DNA from 2 places in the Brevibacillus sp. NL20B1 genome. Region 1 is predicted to be linked to the other one. Evidence: riboswitches for the same ligand, from Rfam matches in the RefSeq annotation. Region 1 holds a riboswitch; the other holds the start of a gene.
The links. Region 1 has a riboswitch for S-adenosylmethionine ahead of KDN35_RS15275 (BMP family lipoprotein). Riboswitches for the same ligand answer to the same signal wherever they lie in the genome.
Positions count from the first base shown of each region.

Region 2: it holds a riboswitch for S-adenosylmethionine, as region 1 does, so the genes downstream of both, KDN35_RS00830 (homoserine dehydrogenase) here and KDN35_RS15275 (BMP family lipoprotein) in region 1, are expected to answer to the same signal.

Region 1 is NZ_JAGTPT010000023.1:62,836-70,467, forward strand. Features, by position in the region: gene KDN35_RS15265 (DUF3298 and DUF4163 domain-containing protein) at 59-679, opposite strand; gene KDN35_RS15270 (methyl-accepting chemotaxis protein) at 911-2,392, shown strand; SAM riboswitch class I at 2,480-2,590, shown strand; gene KDN35_RS15275 (BMP family lipoprotein) at 2,805-3,827, shown strand; gene KDN35_RS15280 (ABC transporter ATP-binding protein) at 3,905-5,434, shown strand; gene KDN35_RS15285 (ABC transporter permease) at 5,409-6,479, shown strand; gene KDN35_RS15290 (ABC transporter permease) at 6,466-7,383, shown strand; gene KDN35_RS15295 (sulfite oxidase-like oxidoreductase) at 7,419-7,632, shown strand, end outside.
Region 2 is NZ_JAGTPT010000001.1:157,730-165,361, forward strand. Features, by position in the region: gene pyrE (orotate phosphoribosyltransferase) at 1-502, shown strand, start outside; gene KDN35_RS00825 (DUF3221 domain-containing protein) at 711-1,280, shown strand; SAM riboswitch class I at 1,492-1,599, shown strand; SAM riboswitch class I at 1,685-1,794, shown strand; gene KDN35_RS00830 (homoserine dehydrogenase) at 1,850-3,175, shown strand; gene KDN35_RS00835 (glycerol-3-phosphate responsive antiterminator) at 3,265-3,813, shown strand; gene KDN35_RS00840 (MIP/aquaporin family protein) at 4,044-4,751, shown strand; gene glpK (glycerol kinase GlpK) at 4,815-6,308, shown strand; gene KDN35_RS00850 (glycerol-3-phosphate dehydrogenase/oxidase) at 6,477-7,632, shown strand, end outside.

The DNA of each region.
Region 1 (7,632 bases):
TCAGGCTGTCGACATCGTCGGCAGCCTGGTTGTTTTCCCGGAGAAAAAGCCACGCACGCTACGAGTTGGTCGCCATGATGCTGAGCGGCCCCGTTTCGCTGATAATCGGCTCCAGGTCGAACACCGAGATGGGAAACATGGGGAAGCCCACGTAATACGGCGTGATCTCGTACAGTTGAAAATAGATGACGAGCGCCTTGTCGGCCACGTAGAAATCCTGGTCGGGTCTGATCGCCTTGAACGGCTCCAGGGTGGGAATATGCCGATTGGCGATCTGTGTTTTGATGTTGTCTGACAGCACCTTGACATAGTCGCTGCCCGGTTTGAACAGGTCCCGCAGGGAAAAGACTTGCCCGGTCTGCACATCTGCTGTGAGCGACATCATATAGGTCATGCCGTGGGCCATCGGAGGCGTGTAGGCGTAGTTGTTCAGGGTGACGCTGAAGATGCCTCGCTGATTGTTTTTGATTTCGTAGCTTCCCTGCATTTCCGTCGTTCCCGGCACCTGGCTTTCATGCTGCTGGTTGATCAAATCCTGCACGTACCGCGACAAGGTTTGGTTGATGTTCTGTTCGGCCTGTCGATTGGCCAAACCGGCCACCTGCGGGTAATAAATGGTTACGTTCGGGCGGCTGATCGTGTGGGTCAGCACGGTGGTCGGCAGTTGATTCATTTCCATGGCGTTCCCGTTCCCTTCTTGAGAAATGTGATCCTGCTTTAGCCTATTCGTCAGAGGGGCCAAATGGTCATGGCAAACCGCGTTTCTGATTCGGCGGAACTACGGGCGCGTTAGAACTTTTTTCACATGTTCTCCATGATCCCAATAGAACTTGGAAGATTTTTCAGGATATAATGACAAAAGAATGCTGTATTCACCATAGCAGTAAAGGAGGAAATTATGCTTCAGACCATGTTTCAGTTGGTCCGCAACACCTTGACCAACAAAGAGGGCTTCATGATTTTTATTCTCTGGAATCATCTGTGGCTGGCCGGAATCATCGCGTATCAGGAAGACGTGAACTTCTGGAAGCTGACATCACTGGGCCTGCTGATGACACTGATTGTTTCACCGTACTACTTCATCCGCAAAGGCAGTTACGTGATTCGCTACCTGGTCGCGATCGGCTTTATGTATTACTCCATCGCATTCGACCACTTTACGTCTTATCCGGAGACGGCGTTTATTTCCTTTATCGTGCTCGGCTTCCTCGCGGCCTATCTGGACTGGAAGCTGGTCGTCTTCGCCGGGATTGTCCAGATCGCGGCAACATTTGTCGGGTTTTACACCGGTTTCTACGACATGTTCGATGAAGGCCGGACAGAAGTGAATCTGATCCTGCACCTCGTGTCTGTCGCATTGATGATCGTCGGCTTGACCTACCTGTGTCTGGCCGGACAAGCCTCGCTGAACAAAGCGGAGACGGCGAGGCGGGAAGCAGAGGAAAAAGAACAGCGGCTGGCGGAGCTTTTGGGCCACATCCGCATGGTGACGGAACAGTTGGACCGCACGTCGGAGCACGTGCATGAGCACGCGGAGACGACCAAGCGGAATACGGACGAGATGATGGTTGCGTTCCGCGAAGTGGCCACGGGGATGGAGGCGCAGGCCAACTCCACGGTGAAGATCGAGGAGGAAGTCCAGTCGATCGACCACGAGATCGTGGCGGTCAACGAACAGGCCAACGCGATGAAGGCGGAGGCCGATCAGAACAACCGCCGCCTCACCGAGAGCATCGGCATGATGAACGAGCTGTCGCATCAGATGGAGCAGATCGTGCAGGCGGTCAATGTGGCCTCGTCCACCATCCGCGAGCTGAATCGGCAGGCCAACCGGGTGGAGGAGATCGTGCAGACGATCAACCAGATTGCGACCCAGACCAACCTGCTGGCGCTCAACGCGGCGATCGAATCGGCCCGGGCCGGGGAACACGGACGCGGCTTTGCCGTGGTGGCCGACGAGGTGCGAAAACTGGCCGAACAAAGCGCTACCGCTACCCAGGAGATTGCCGAAATCCTGCAGTCGCTGCACAAGGAGAGCGAAAACGCCGTGCGCCACATGAGCAACGGGGAATCGTCGGTGGCCAAGGGACAGGAGCTGGCCGTCCAGACTGTCACCTCGATCGAGACGGTTCGGGCCGGAATGGAATCGTTCCTGCAGGCCGTCGAGCACGTGCGCTCCAGCATGGACAGGGTAAAGCTGCGCTCCGGTGAAGTGGCCGCCGAGATGTCGACGATTACGGCTGTGACGGAACAATCGGTGGCCAATCTGGAAGAGCTGTTTGCCACGGCGGAAAATCAGCATCAAAAGGTGCGGGAAATCACGGAAGAACTGGGCGAACTGAACGCGCTGTCGCGCAGATTGCAGCAGTCGTTTCGAGACCAACAAACATAATGTTTTGAAATGACAAAAAAATCATTTGCAATGTGAGAACCTTTTGCTAGAATTAGAGACATTACAACTGGATAGCGGATTCACCTTACCTTATCAAGAGAGGCGGAGGGACTGGCCCGATGAAGCCCGGCAACCACTGTACCCCGGTACAGAAAGGTGCCAATTCCTGCAAAACCCTCGGGTTTTGACAGATGAGGAAGAGGTTGGCGCAACTTGGCGAACTCTTCCTCTAGGAAGAGTTTTTTTCATACCATCATCAGGTGCGCCTTCCTGGGAAAAGGGGGAATATATCGAACGTTTATGGTGTATATTTACTAAAATATTCGTGTTTTGCCTTGAAACTTTCGAAAAAAACCCGTAAATTACCGGTATTGGAGTTAAAAAACTTTTTTACTAGATAGGAGAGAACAGCATGAAAAAGTACCTGTTGGCATTGACGACGTTTGCCGTACTGTTGGCCGGATGTGCGGCGGGAGGCGGTGCACCGGAGGGACAAGCCGGCGGCCATGAAGGCGGCGAGAAGAAGCGGGTCGCGCTGATCTTGCCGGAGAAGATCGGGGTCAACCCGTTTTTCCAGCAGATGGACGAGGGTGCCAAGAAAGCGGCGCAGGAATTTGGTGTCGACGTCAAAACCATCGAGTCGACCGACCATTTCGCCATCGAGGAGAACATCCGCGCGGCCGTGGCCGAGCAATACGATTTGATCATTACGTCGTCGTTTGAATCGGAGGATGCGCTGAAAAAAGTGGCGGCGGAAAACCCGGACCGCGTGTTTGCCATCATCGATACTGTCGTGGACTTGCCCAATGTCAGCAGCGTGGTATTTCGCGAACATGAAGCCTCCTATCTGATGGGAGCAGCTGCCGGCCTGGCGACCAAGACCAACAAGGTGGGGATCGTCGCGGCGATGGACATTCCGCTTTTGAAAAAGTGGACGGTCGGCTTCCAGGAGGGACTGAAGGCGACCAATCCGAACGCAGAGGTCTTCGTCAACTACGTCGGCAGCTTTAATGACCCGGCGAAAGCCAAGGAGCTGGCCCTGCTGCAGGCAAACAAGGGAGCAGACTTTGTCTACGGAGCTGCTGCTGTCGGCGACCTTGGCGTGTTTGAAGCAGCCAAGGAAAAGGGCTTCTACACCTCCGGCCAGGACGTCGACCGCACCGGCATCGATCCGGAACACATCGTCCTGTCCCAGTTGAAAGGGACCGACACGGCCGCCTATGAAACGGTAAAGGCGTTTGTAAACGGCAGCTTGAAACCGGGCGTGCAGACGTACGGCCTGAAGGAAGACGGCGTCGGCGTCACCTACGTCACGCGCGAAAGCGAGACGCCGCTGCATCCGTTCATCGGTGAGGAGGTCATCAACAAGGTGAAAGCGATCAGGGATGAGATCGTGGCGGGTACGCGCAAGGTGCCCGATCCGCTGCAGCAGTAAACGAGACGGCGACCGACTACTGCGGTAGTCGGTTTCCTGTTGAATGGGACCAACAGGAAAAAGGAGGGAAGAGCGGGATGACGTACCGTCTGGAAATGCGCAACATGACGAAAAGATACGGCGATTTTACGGCCAACGACAACGTATCGTTCACGCTGGGGGCTGGCGAGGTCCACGCCATCGTCGGGGAGAACGGCGCCGGCAAAACCACGTTGATGCGGATGCTGTACGGCATGGAACAGCCGACGTCCGGGGAGATCGTGCTAAACGGCCGCCCGGTGGTCTTTCGCGGCCCCGACGACGCGATCCGACACGGCATCGGGATGGTGCACCAGCACTTCATGCTGTTTCCCGATTTCAGCGTAATGGAGAACATCGTCATCGGCTATGAACCGCAGCGTGCCGGCCTGTTCCGGCGCAAGGATGCGGTGGAGGCGGTGCGGGCCCTCAGTGAGCGCTACCGCATCCCGATTGACGTGACCGCCCGTGTATCGCAATGCTCGGTCGGGGAGCAGCAGCGCGTGGAAATTCTCAAGGTGCTGTACCAGGGAGCGGACATCATCGTACTGGACGAGCCGACCGCTGTCCTGACACCGCTGGAGGTAAAGGAACTGCTGCAGACGATTCGCCACCTGGCGGAGAGCGGCAAGAGCGTCATCCTGATCACGCACAAGCTCAAGGAAGTGATGGAGGTGGCCGACCGAATCACCGTGCTGCGCGGCGGCCGGGTGACCGGGACCGTTTCCCGGCAGGAGACCAGCGTGGACGAACTGGCCCGGCTGATGGTGGGCCGTGACCTGCAGCCGTTGAGTGAGCGGGTGAGCCTGGACGGCAGGCCCCTCCTGCAGGTGGAAAACCTGACCGTTTCCGACCGGCAGACGATCGTGGACAGCGTTACATTTACCGTGCACCACGGGGAAATCGTCGGAATCGCCGGGGTCTCGGGCAACGGCCAGTCGGAACTGCTGCAAGCCATCACCGGACTGCGGCCGGTCACGGCGGGCAGGGTGCTGCTGGGCGGAAAGGACGTCACCAACCGTCCTGTGGCAGCCATACGTGAAGCGGGAGTGGCCCATGTCCCGGAAGACCGCTACCTGTGGGGAACGGCCAAGCAGGAGAGCGTGGAGGAAAACGCCTTGATGGGCTACCAGCGCAAACCGGCGTTCAGCCGTCGCGGCGTCATTTTGCGGGACGCGTTTCGCCGCGTGGTGGAGCAGTGGGTGGAGCGTTTTGCCATTAAGACCGGTTCCCGGCACTTGCAGGAGCAGGCGGGCAACCTGTCCGGCGGCAATCTGCAAAAACTGATCGTCGCCCGCGAGCTGGGGCAACAGACGCCGCTGTTGGTCGCTGCCGAGCCGACGCGCGGCGTGGACATCGGGGCGATGGAACACATCCACCAGGCGCTGATCGAAAAGCGAAACAGCGGCGATGGAATCCTGCTCGTCTCGTCGGAGCTGTCGGAGATTCTGGCGCTGTCTGACAGAATTCTGGTCATGTACAAGGGACGAATCGTCGGCGAACTGAAGCGGTCGGAGGCGACGGAAGAGAAAATCAGCGTGTTGATGGCAGGAGGAAGCATCCATGGAAGCGGTCAAAAAGCTGTGTAAACCGCTGGTCCAGCCGCTGTTGGCGGTGGTGATCGGCTTGTTGACGGGAGCAGTCGTCATCAGCGCGGTAGGCGAATCGATCCTGGATACCTACCAGCAGATGTGGAAAGGAGCGTTTGGGAGCTACTACTCCTTTGCCTCCACATTGGCCCGGTCCACCCCGATCATGCTGATCGGGCTGGGGCTGTCGCTGGCGTTTCGCGCCGGGGTGTTTAATCTGGGCGCCGAGGGGCAGATGGTGCTGGGGGCGATCTGCGCGACGCTGGTCGGACTGTACCTGCCCGGTCCCGGACTGGTGAAAATGCTGGCCGCGCTGGCGGCCGGTGTGGCCGCAGGCGGTCTCTGGTCGCTTTTGGCCGGGTACATGGAGGCGAAGTTTCGCGTCCAACTGCTCATCACCACTCTGCTGCTCAACTACATCGCCGTCCTGTTTGCCGGGTATTTGGTGAGTGAACCGTTTCAGGACAAGACAGGCTCGGCAGCGCTGGCTCAGACGTCCATGCTGGAAAAGAGCGTCTGGCTGCCCAAGCTGTTTGCCGGCATGAGCGTACACGCCGGCTTTCTGATGGCGTTGGCTGCTGCTCTGGCGTTGTTCTGGATCGTCCGGTTCACCCCGTTTGGCTACGAGGTGAAGATGCTCGGACACAATCCGTTGTTTGCCCAATACGGCGGGATTGACAAGGATCGGGTGATGCTTGTGGCGATGTTTGCCAGCGGAGGATTGGCCGGGCTGGCCGGCACCGTGGAAGTGCTGGGGGCGCATTACCGGTACGTCGACGGCGCGTTGACCGTCCCCGGGTATGCCTGGACGGGCCTGATGGCCACGCTGCTGGCCAATTCCCACCCGATCGGCGTCGTGTTTACCTCGATACTGCTGGCCGCCCTGCAGACGGGTGCGATGGGCGTGGAGCGCAACACCGAGGTACCGCTGGAGTTGGCCAGCGTCATCCAGGCCGTGCTGATTCTGTTTATCTCCGCCAAAATCAGTCATGACTGGTGGAAAAACCGCAAGAGCAAGAGGAGGGAGTCGCATGGAGTTGTTTGATGGAGCACTTGTCAGTTCCACCATCCGGATGGTGACTCCGATCCTCCTGGCGGCACTGGGCGGCGCGCTGTGCGCCCGGGTGGGCATCTTCAACGTCGGGCTGGAGGGGCTGGTGCTGGTCGGAGCGTTTTCCGCCATCGTCGGCAATCACTTTACCGGCAGCCTGCCGCTGGCTGTGCTGTTTGCCGCCGCCGTCACCGTGCTGTTTTCGCTGTTGTTTGCCTACATGACGATCGGACTGAAGGCAAATGAAATCATCGTCGGCGTGGCGATCAATTTCCTCGCGCTGGGGTTGACCACGTTTGCGCTGCGCGCCGTCTTCGGCGTGAAAGGGGCGTTTTACGACAAGGACATGGCCGGGCTGCCGCAGTGGCGGATTTCCTGGGTGGCAGACATCCCCGTGCTGGGGGACATCCTGTCGGGGCATTCGCCGCTGGTCTACGCGGCCTTTTTGGCGGCGGTGCTGCTGCACCTGTTCTTTGCCCACACCGTGACCGGCTTCCGTGTGCTGGCGGCCGGGATGAATCCGGTAGCGGCCCGCAGCCTTGGCCTGAAGGTGACGCGCCTGCAGGTGCTGGCCGTGGTGTTGTGCGGCGTTCTCTGCGGCATGGCCGGGGCCCAGTTATCGCTTGGGCAGGTGACCATGTTTACCGAAGGCATGACGGCGGGGCGCGGCTTTATCGCGCTGGTGGCAATGATGTTGGGGCAGTCTCACCCGTTGGGCATTCTCGCCTCCAGCCTGCTGTTCGGATTGATGGACGCGCTCAGTATCCGGCTGCAGGGCTTTTCGCTGCCGACGCAGTTTACCGCGATGCTGCCCTATGTACTGACGATTGCGGCGATGTTCTTCCTCAAGGACAAGGGCACAGCCGCAAGCACCGCCAGCCAGCAGAGTGCCCGCTAGACAAAAGACGGACTGACCTGGGAGGAAACGGGAAGATGAACAAGGCAGAGCGGATCAAACGGATGAGGGTGCCCGCGGTCGATCCGGCCCTGGCTCGGCGGCTGCCGCCGGGACAGGTGCTGACGGAGCGGTTTCCGATCCTGCATGAGGGGGAGGTGCCTGTCTACGACCTGGAGACGTGGACGCTGCGGGTCTTCGGGGAAGTCGATCGGGAGGTAACGCTCTCGTATGCCGACATCATGGCGATGC
Region 2 (7,632 bases), on a different contig from region 1:
GTCTCATCCGCCGGTCCGCCGCCGGATTGCCCAGGCGTTTGCCGAGGTGATCCGCGAACATTTTCCGCAGGTGGAAGTGATCGCCGGCACGGCGACGGCAGGCATCCCGCACGCTGCCTGGGTGGCAGAACTGCTGGACCTGCCGATGATCTACGTGCGCGACAAGGCAAAGGGGCACGGGCGGCAGAATCAACTGGAAGGCGCGCTGGCCGCAGGTCAGAAAGTGGTGGTCATCGAGGATCTGATCTCCACCGGCGGCAGCTCGCTCAAAGCGGCAAAGGCCGTCCAGGCGGAGGGAGGCGACGTGCTCGGCGTGGCAGCGATCTTCAGCTACCAGTTTCCAGAAGCGGAAGCCCTCTTTAGGGAGGAAGGCGTCCCGGTCGCGACGCTTTCCCACTACACCGCGCTGCTCGAGACGGCACGCGAGCGCGGCGTCATCACGGCAGAGCAGGAAAGCCTGTTGGCCGACTGGCGCAAAGCCCCTCGCAGCTTTTATGCGTAACCGGTCATGTCGCATGTCCAAACGGATTGGATAGAAAAATTTTGTACCTCAATCGACTGTACTTTACCAACGCCCTGTTTCGGGGCGTTTTTTGTTTTGTTCGTTACCAAAATGTAATTGATTTTCATGTTTTTTACATTATAATACTTCATAACCGGTGGGTAAAAATCGTGGATGCTCTTTTACATTTGAACGTAATGGAGGGATCATGAACAGACCATTACTGTACATAACCTTGTTTGCGTTTCTGCTTCTCACAGCAGGATGCTCGGATGAGAAACCCAAAAACGAACGCAAAGGTTTGACAGGATACGTCATCGAGACAAACTATGAGAAAAAAGCACTGCTGGTTGCTGAAAGTGACAAAACAGCAAGAGATGGCGACTATGACGCCGAATGGTATTTCGTAAACGACGATGCCATTCTGCTTGATCGCAAGAATAACAAGGTTTTGCTTACAGACATAGAGGTCGGAGCGGAAGTAGAAACATGGGCGGCTTCCCCTTCATTGGAATCGTATCCTGCGAAAACGGATTTGAGCAAACTTGTCGTTGCAGATGATGTACAACATCCACATTATCCCATGCTGCAAAAGAAAGCCATTCAAATGGCGCTAAACTTTGTAAAGAGTCTTTCTGACAAAGCTGATATATTCATTGTACAGGATGCAGTGAGCACCGAATCAGAATGGATCGTTCGCGTTTTTACTTTCAATGCAGGACAGAAGCACGAGATAAGTGTTCATGCAGAAACGGGTGAAGTAAAGCGAATCAAATAACCCGGTATTGGCGAAAGCGCCTTTTCCGTTGGTTCGACAGGTGCCAGTGCCTTGCTGGTCAAGAAAAAGGATGGCCGATCTGACGACGCCATCCTTTTTCGTATGTATGTCAACTTGCAGCGGCTTACGACGGGCGAAATGCCGGTCTGCCAGATTTTTGTTGACGAACAACCTGTGATTCTTTACAATGATACCCAAGAGTTAAACACTGTTCTTATCCAGAGCGGCGGAGGGACTGGCCCAATGAAGCCCGGCAACCGTCACGCGGTGCGTGACCAGGTGCCAATTCCTGCAAGACAGATGTCTTGACAGATAAGAAGCGGGTTTGATTGATATGGACGCAGACCTTCTTCTTGTCGGAGAAGGTTTTTTTATTTTTCTGTTTCAAAATTTCATAGGACTTCTTCTTATCCAGAGAGGTGGAGGGACTGGCCCGATGAAGCCCGGCAACCGTCACGCGGTGCGTGACCAGGTGCCAATTCCTGCAAGACACGCGTGTCTTGAGAGATGAGAAGAAGGCTCGAGCACAATGCACACCAGCCTTCTTCGAATCCGAAGAAGGCTTTTTCATGTTGTACAAACAAAAAACGGGGTGGAAAAACATGAGTGTGGTAAAAGTAGGCTTATTGGGATTGGGAACGGTAGGCGGCGGGGTGGTCAAGACAATCCGTTCGAAGCAGGAGAAGCTGTCGGCCCGGTTGGGCAAGCGCATCGAAATCGTCAAGGCGCTGGTGCGCGACTCGCGGAAGCAGCGGGCCGTGCAGGTGGAGCCATCGCTGTTGACGACACGGTTTGCCGACGTTATGGAAAGCGACGTAGACATCGTCGTGGAAGTGATGGGCGGCGTGGAACCGACCTACGACTACGTACGGTCGCTGATCGAGAAGGGCTGTCATGTGGTGACGGCCAACAAGGAGCTGCTGGCCAAACGCGGCGCGGAGCTGGTGGAACTGGCCAACCGGCACGGCGTCCATCTCGCCTATGAAGCCAGCGTCGCGGGGGGAATTCCCATCCTTGGGGTGCTCCGTCAATTCCTCAGAACCAACGATATTACAAAGGTGTGCGGCATCCTCAACGGGACGACCAACTTTATCCTGTCGCAGATGGAGGAGGCCCAGCTTCCCTACGACGATGTGTTGAAGCGGGCACAGGAACTGGGGTATGCGGAGGCAGACCCGAGCTCCGACGTGGAAGGCTGGGACGCCTTGTACAAGCTGTACATTCTGGCACAGCTCGTGTTCGGGGAGTCGCTGCCCCTGTCAGCCATTGAGCGGCAGGGGATTGTTGAAGTCTCGCAGAGCCACATCCGGCTGGCGAAGGAACTGGGGTATCGGATCAAACTGCTGGCGCAAGCCCACCAGGGAAACGGCGGCCTGCACCTGTCCGTGCGGCCGACGCTGGTGCCGCTGGAGCATCCGCTGGCGCGCATCCAGGATGCGTACAATGCCGTACAGGTGGAAGGCAGTCTCGTCGGCGACCTTTTGTTCACCGGCAAAGGGGCGGGCGAATTGCCGACTGCCAGCGCGGTTGTGGAAGATCTGGCCTACTTGCTGACCCAACCGTTTGCGCCTCATCCCGCTTGGCGTGAACGGCCGGAGGCGGTCCCGTCCAGCCGCCTCTCATCCGGCCTCGACTTCTGCTGTCTGGCAGGGACAGCGGCTGGCGTGACGCCGGAGCAGGTACTGCTGTTTCTCGAACGGGCGGGTGTCTCCGTCCGCAGGATGACCGTCCAGTACGATTCGGGCAGCGTCCTGCGTGTGGGCCTGCTCGCTGCCGGACTGCAGGAGGAGCACGTTGGGCTTTTGGAACGGGATTTCGGCCTCGAAACGCGGCTTTATCCCGTGCTGGAGGCGGCCGATGATCAAGATGCTGACGGCGGGAGTGCGGGGCTGTAAACTAGCATCCAACTCCCCATCGCATTCGCCGGGATTTTTTGGCATGATAAAAGCGGAGCACTTCTTCTTCAAGGGGATGAGGACAAGTCATGCTGGGTTCGCAAACCATCTTGCCGGCCATTCGCCAAATGAAAGAATTTGAACGCGTCCTGGAAAGCCGGTACGAGACGATCATTTTGCTGGAGAGCCATATCTGCCAACTGAAAAGCATCGCCGACCTGGCACGCCGGCACGGAAAAAAGCTGTGGCTGCATGCCGATCTGGTGCAGGGATTGAAAAACGACGAGCACGGCGCACTGTTTCTTTGTCAGGAGATCAAGCCGGCCGGCGTCATTTCCACCCGTTCGCAGGTGATCACGACCGCCAAAAAGAAGGGCTTGGTCACGGTGCAGCGCCTGTTTCTGCTGGACTCCGGCGCGCTGGAGACGAGCTACAAAATCCTTGAGCAGACAAAACCCGATTTCGTCGAAGTCCTTCCGGGGGTCATGCCGCACATTATTACGGAAATTCGCGAACAGATTCAAATTCCGATCATCGTAGGCGGGTTTATCCGCACCCGGGAGGAGATCGAGAGCGCTCTGGCGGCAGGAGCCATCGCCGTCACCACCTCCGATCGAAACTTGTGGAAACAGCTGTAAAAAATGATTGACAACGCTTTCACGACCGCATAAGATTGATTACAGAAGTTCATATGTCGGATGAGATCAGGAGATCCACCTATATATTCCCTGTGTTTAAGTTCCTGTGGACTTAAACCGTGGATAAATAGGTGGATTTTCTGTTTTCTTCCAGTGGAGGTGAACAGCAAAAGAGGGAAAACCAGTCCAGACTCGTCATAAATATTAAAAAAAGAGAATGGAGGAACAAGATGTCGGCGTATTGGGCGGAACTGATCGGGACCATGATGCTGGTGATTCTCGGGGACGGCGTCGTGGCGGGAGTCGTGCTGAACAAGTCAAAGGCAAAAGACAGCGGGTGGATCGTGATTACCTTGGGCTGGGGGTTTGCTGTCGCCTTTGCCGTATACGCGGTCGGGGCCATCAGCGGCGGCCATTTTAATCCGGCCATTACCATTGCGTTTGCGTCAATTGGCTCGTTTGCCTGGGAGCTCGTGCCCGGGTACATTTTGGCCCAGATGGCCGGGGCGTTTTTGGGAGCAATCTTTGTCTACCTGTACTACCTGCCGCACTGGAGAGAAACTGCTGACCCGGCGGCCAAGCTGGCAGTATTCTGCACAGCTCCGGCGATTCGACACACATTTGCGAATATTCTCAGCGAAGGGCTGGGCACGTTTTTCCTCGTGTTTGGCCTGCTGGCTATCGGCAGCAACACGTTTACCGAAGGGCTCAATCCGCTGATCGTCGGATTTTTTATCGTCGCCATCGGCATGTCGCTCGGCGGGACCACCGGCTACGCGATCAATCCGGCGCGCGATCTGGGGCCTCGTCTCGCCCACTTTGTTCTGCCGATCCCGGGCAAAGGCACATCTGACTGGGGCTACGCCTGGATTCCGGTCGTGGGGCCGATCGTTGGCGGGACGGCGGGAGCGCTCGTCTTCAAGGCCTTGTTCGGATAGCGGTCGGCCCAAGCTGATTGAGGCAGAGATGATCGGGAAACGATAAAGGAGGATATGTGACGGATGGAAAAGATGTATGTTTTGGCCATTGACCAGGGCACGACCAGTTCCCGTGCCATTTTGTTCAACCGGGAAGGACACATGGTGGGAGTAGCCCAGAGGGAGTTTACGCAGATTTTTCCCCGGCCGGGCTGGGTGGAGCACGATGCCATGGAGATCTGGTCGTCCGTCGTCGGCGTGATCGGCGAAGTGCTGGCCAACCACAACATCAGCGCCCAGGAAGTGGCCGCGATCGGCATTACCAACCAGCGGGAGACGACTGTCGTCTGGGACAGACACACCGGTCTGCCGGTCTACAACGCGATCGTCTGGCAGTCCCGCCAGACGGCCGATATTTGCGAAGAGTTGAAGGCGAAAGGGCTGAACGACCTGTTCCGCGAACGGACCGGCCTGTTGATCGACGCCTACTTTTCCGGCACCAAGGTCAAGTGGATCCTTGACAACGTGGAAGGGGCACGCGCCAAGGCAGAACGCGGCGATCTCTTGTTTGGCACCATCGATTCCTGGCTGATCTGGAAGCTCTCTGGCGGCAAGGCGCATGTGACTGACTACACCAATGCGTCCCGCACGCTGATGTACAACATTTACGACCTGCGCTGGGACGACGAACTGCTGGCGCACCTCACCGTGCCGAAAGCGATGCTGCCTGAAGTGCGCTCCAGCTCGGAAATCTACGCGCATACCGACAAAGATCTCTTTTTCGGCGTGGAGGCGCCCATCTCCGGCGCGGCGGGTGATCAGCAGGCAGCCCTGTTCGGCCAGGCATGCTTTGAGGAAGGCATGGCGAAAAACACCTACGGCACCGGCTGCTTCATGCTGATGAACACCGGGGAGAGACCGGTGCGTTCCGAACACGGCCTGCTGACCACGATTGCCTGGGGGATCGACGGCAAAGTGGAATATGCGCTGGAAGGAAGCATTTTTGTCGCCGGTTCCGCCATCCAGTGGCTGCGCGACGGCCTGCGCATGCTGAAATCAGCGGCGGACAGCGAAGCGTACGCCAGCCGAGTGGAATCGACCGAGGGTGTCTACGTGGTGCCGGCGTTCGTCGGCCTGGGCACGCCGTACTGGGACAGCGACGTGCGCGGCGCCGTCTTCGGCCTGACGCGGGGGACCAGCAAGGAGCACTTCATCCGTGCCACGCTGGAATCGCTGGCCTACCAGACGAAAGACGTGCTCACCGCAATGGAGGCCGACTCCGGCATCAATTTGAAAAAGCTGCGCGTGGACGGCGGCGCGGTGAAAAACGACTTCCTGATGCAGTTCCAAAGCGACGTATTGGGCGTGCCGGTGGAACGTCCGCAGGTAAACGAGACGACCGCTCTGGGAGCAGCCTATCTGGCCGGGTTGGCGGTAGGCTTCTGGAAAGACAGGCAGGAGATTGCCGCCAACTGGCACGTCGACGGCGTCTTTGACGTGAAGATGAGCGAGGAGAAGCGCAACGAACTGTACGACGGCTGGAAAAAAGCCGTGCGGGCTGCGATGGCCTTCAAATAATCGGCCGCATGTGGTATACTGTACGCGATAAGTTCATACGGATGGTCTGAGATACGGAGTCGACCACTGATCCTTCTTTGCAGGCAAGGAGGGATTGGTGGTCGTTTGTGTTTTTTCCGGACTGTTCGGGTTGACCCATCGATAAAGTAGAACAGGGAGTGATGCGTGATGAAACGAGCGGAGCACCTGGCGCAACTCAAATCGACAGAGGTAGACCTGCTGGTGATCGGCGGCGGTATCACCGGAGCGGGGATTGCGCTGGACGCCCAGGCAAGGGGGATTCAAACAGGGCTGATTGAGATGCAGGATTTCGCCGCGGGGACCAGTTCCCGCTCCACCAAACTGGTTCACGGCGGGCTGCGCTACCTGAAGCAGCTGGAGTTTCGCCTCGTCTCCGAAGTGGGCAAAGAGCGGGCGATCGTCTACGAAAACGCGCCGCACGTCACCCAGCCGGAGTGGATGCTGCTGCCGCTGATCGAAGGCGGCACGTACGGACGGCTGGCCACATCTGTCGGCCTGTACCTGTACGACTGGCTGGCAGGAGTGAAACGGAGCGAACGGCGGCGGATGCTCAGCCGGGAGGAGACGCTCAAGATGGAGCCGCTCCTGCGCAAGGAAAAGCTGAAAGCGGGCGGTTACTACGTGGAGTACAAGACGGACGACGCCCGGCTGACGCTGGAAGTGATCAAAGAGGCGGCGGCCCGCGGGGCGCTGCCGGTCAACTACGTGAAGGCGGAGTCGTTCCTGTACGAAAACGGCAAGGTCGTTGGCGTGCAGGCCGTCGATCGGATCAGCGGGGAGACGTTTGCCATCCGCGCAAAAAAAGTGGTTAACGCTGCCGGTCCGTGGGTGGATGAATTGCGCGAAAAAGACGGTTCCCTGCAGGGCAAGCGGCTCTTTCACACCAAAGGGGTGCACATCGTCTTTGACCAGGCGCGGTTTCCGCTGCGTCAGGCCGTCTATTTTGACACGCCGGACGGCCGCATGGCGTTTGCCATTCCGCGCGCGGGGAAAACCTACGTGGGCACGACCGACACCCCCTACGACGGCGATCTGGCCCATCCGGTGATGACGGTGGAAGACCGCGATTACCTGCTTTCGGCCATCCATTACATGTTCCCGGAGGTGGGCATCCGGGCGGAGGACATCGAGGCGAGCTGGGCTGGGATACGGCCGCTGATTTACGAGGAAGGCAAGTCGGCTTCGGAAATCTCCCGCAAAGACGAAGTGTTTCGTTCCCCGAGCGGTCTGATCACCATTGCCGGCGGCAAACTGACCGGCTACCGCAAGATGGCGGAAAAGGTGGTCAACATCGTCGCACAGG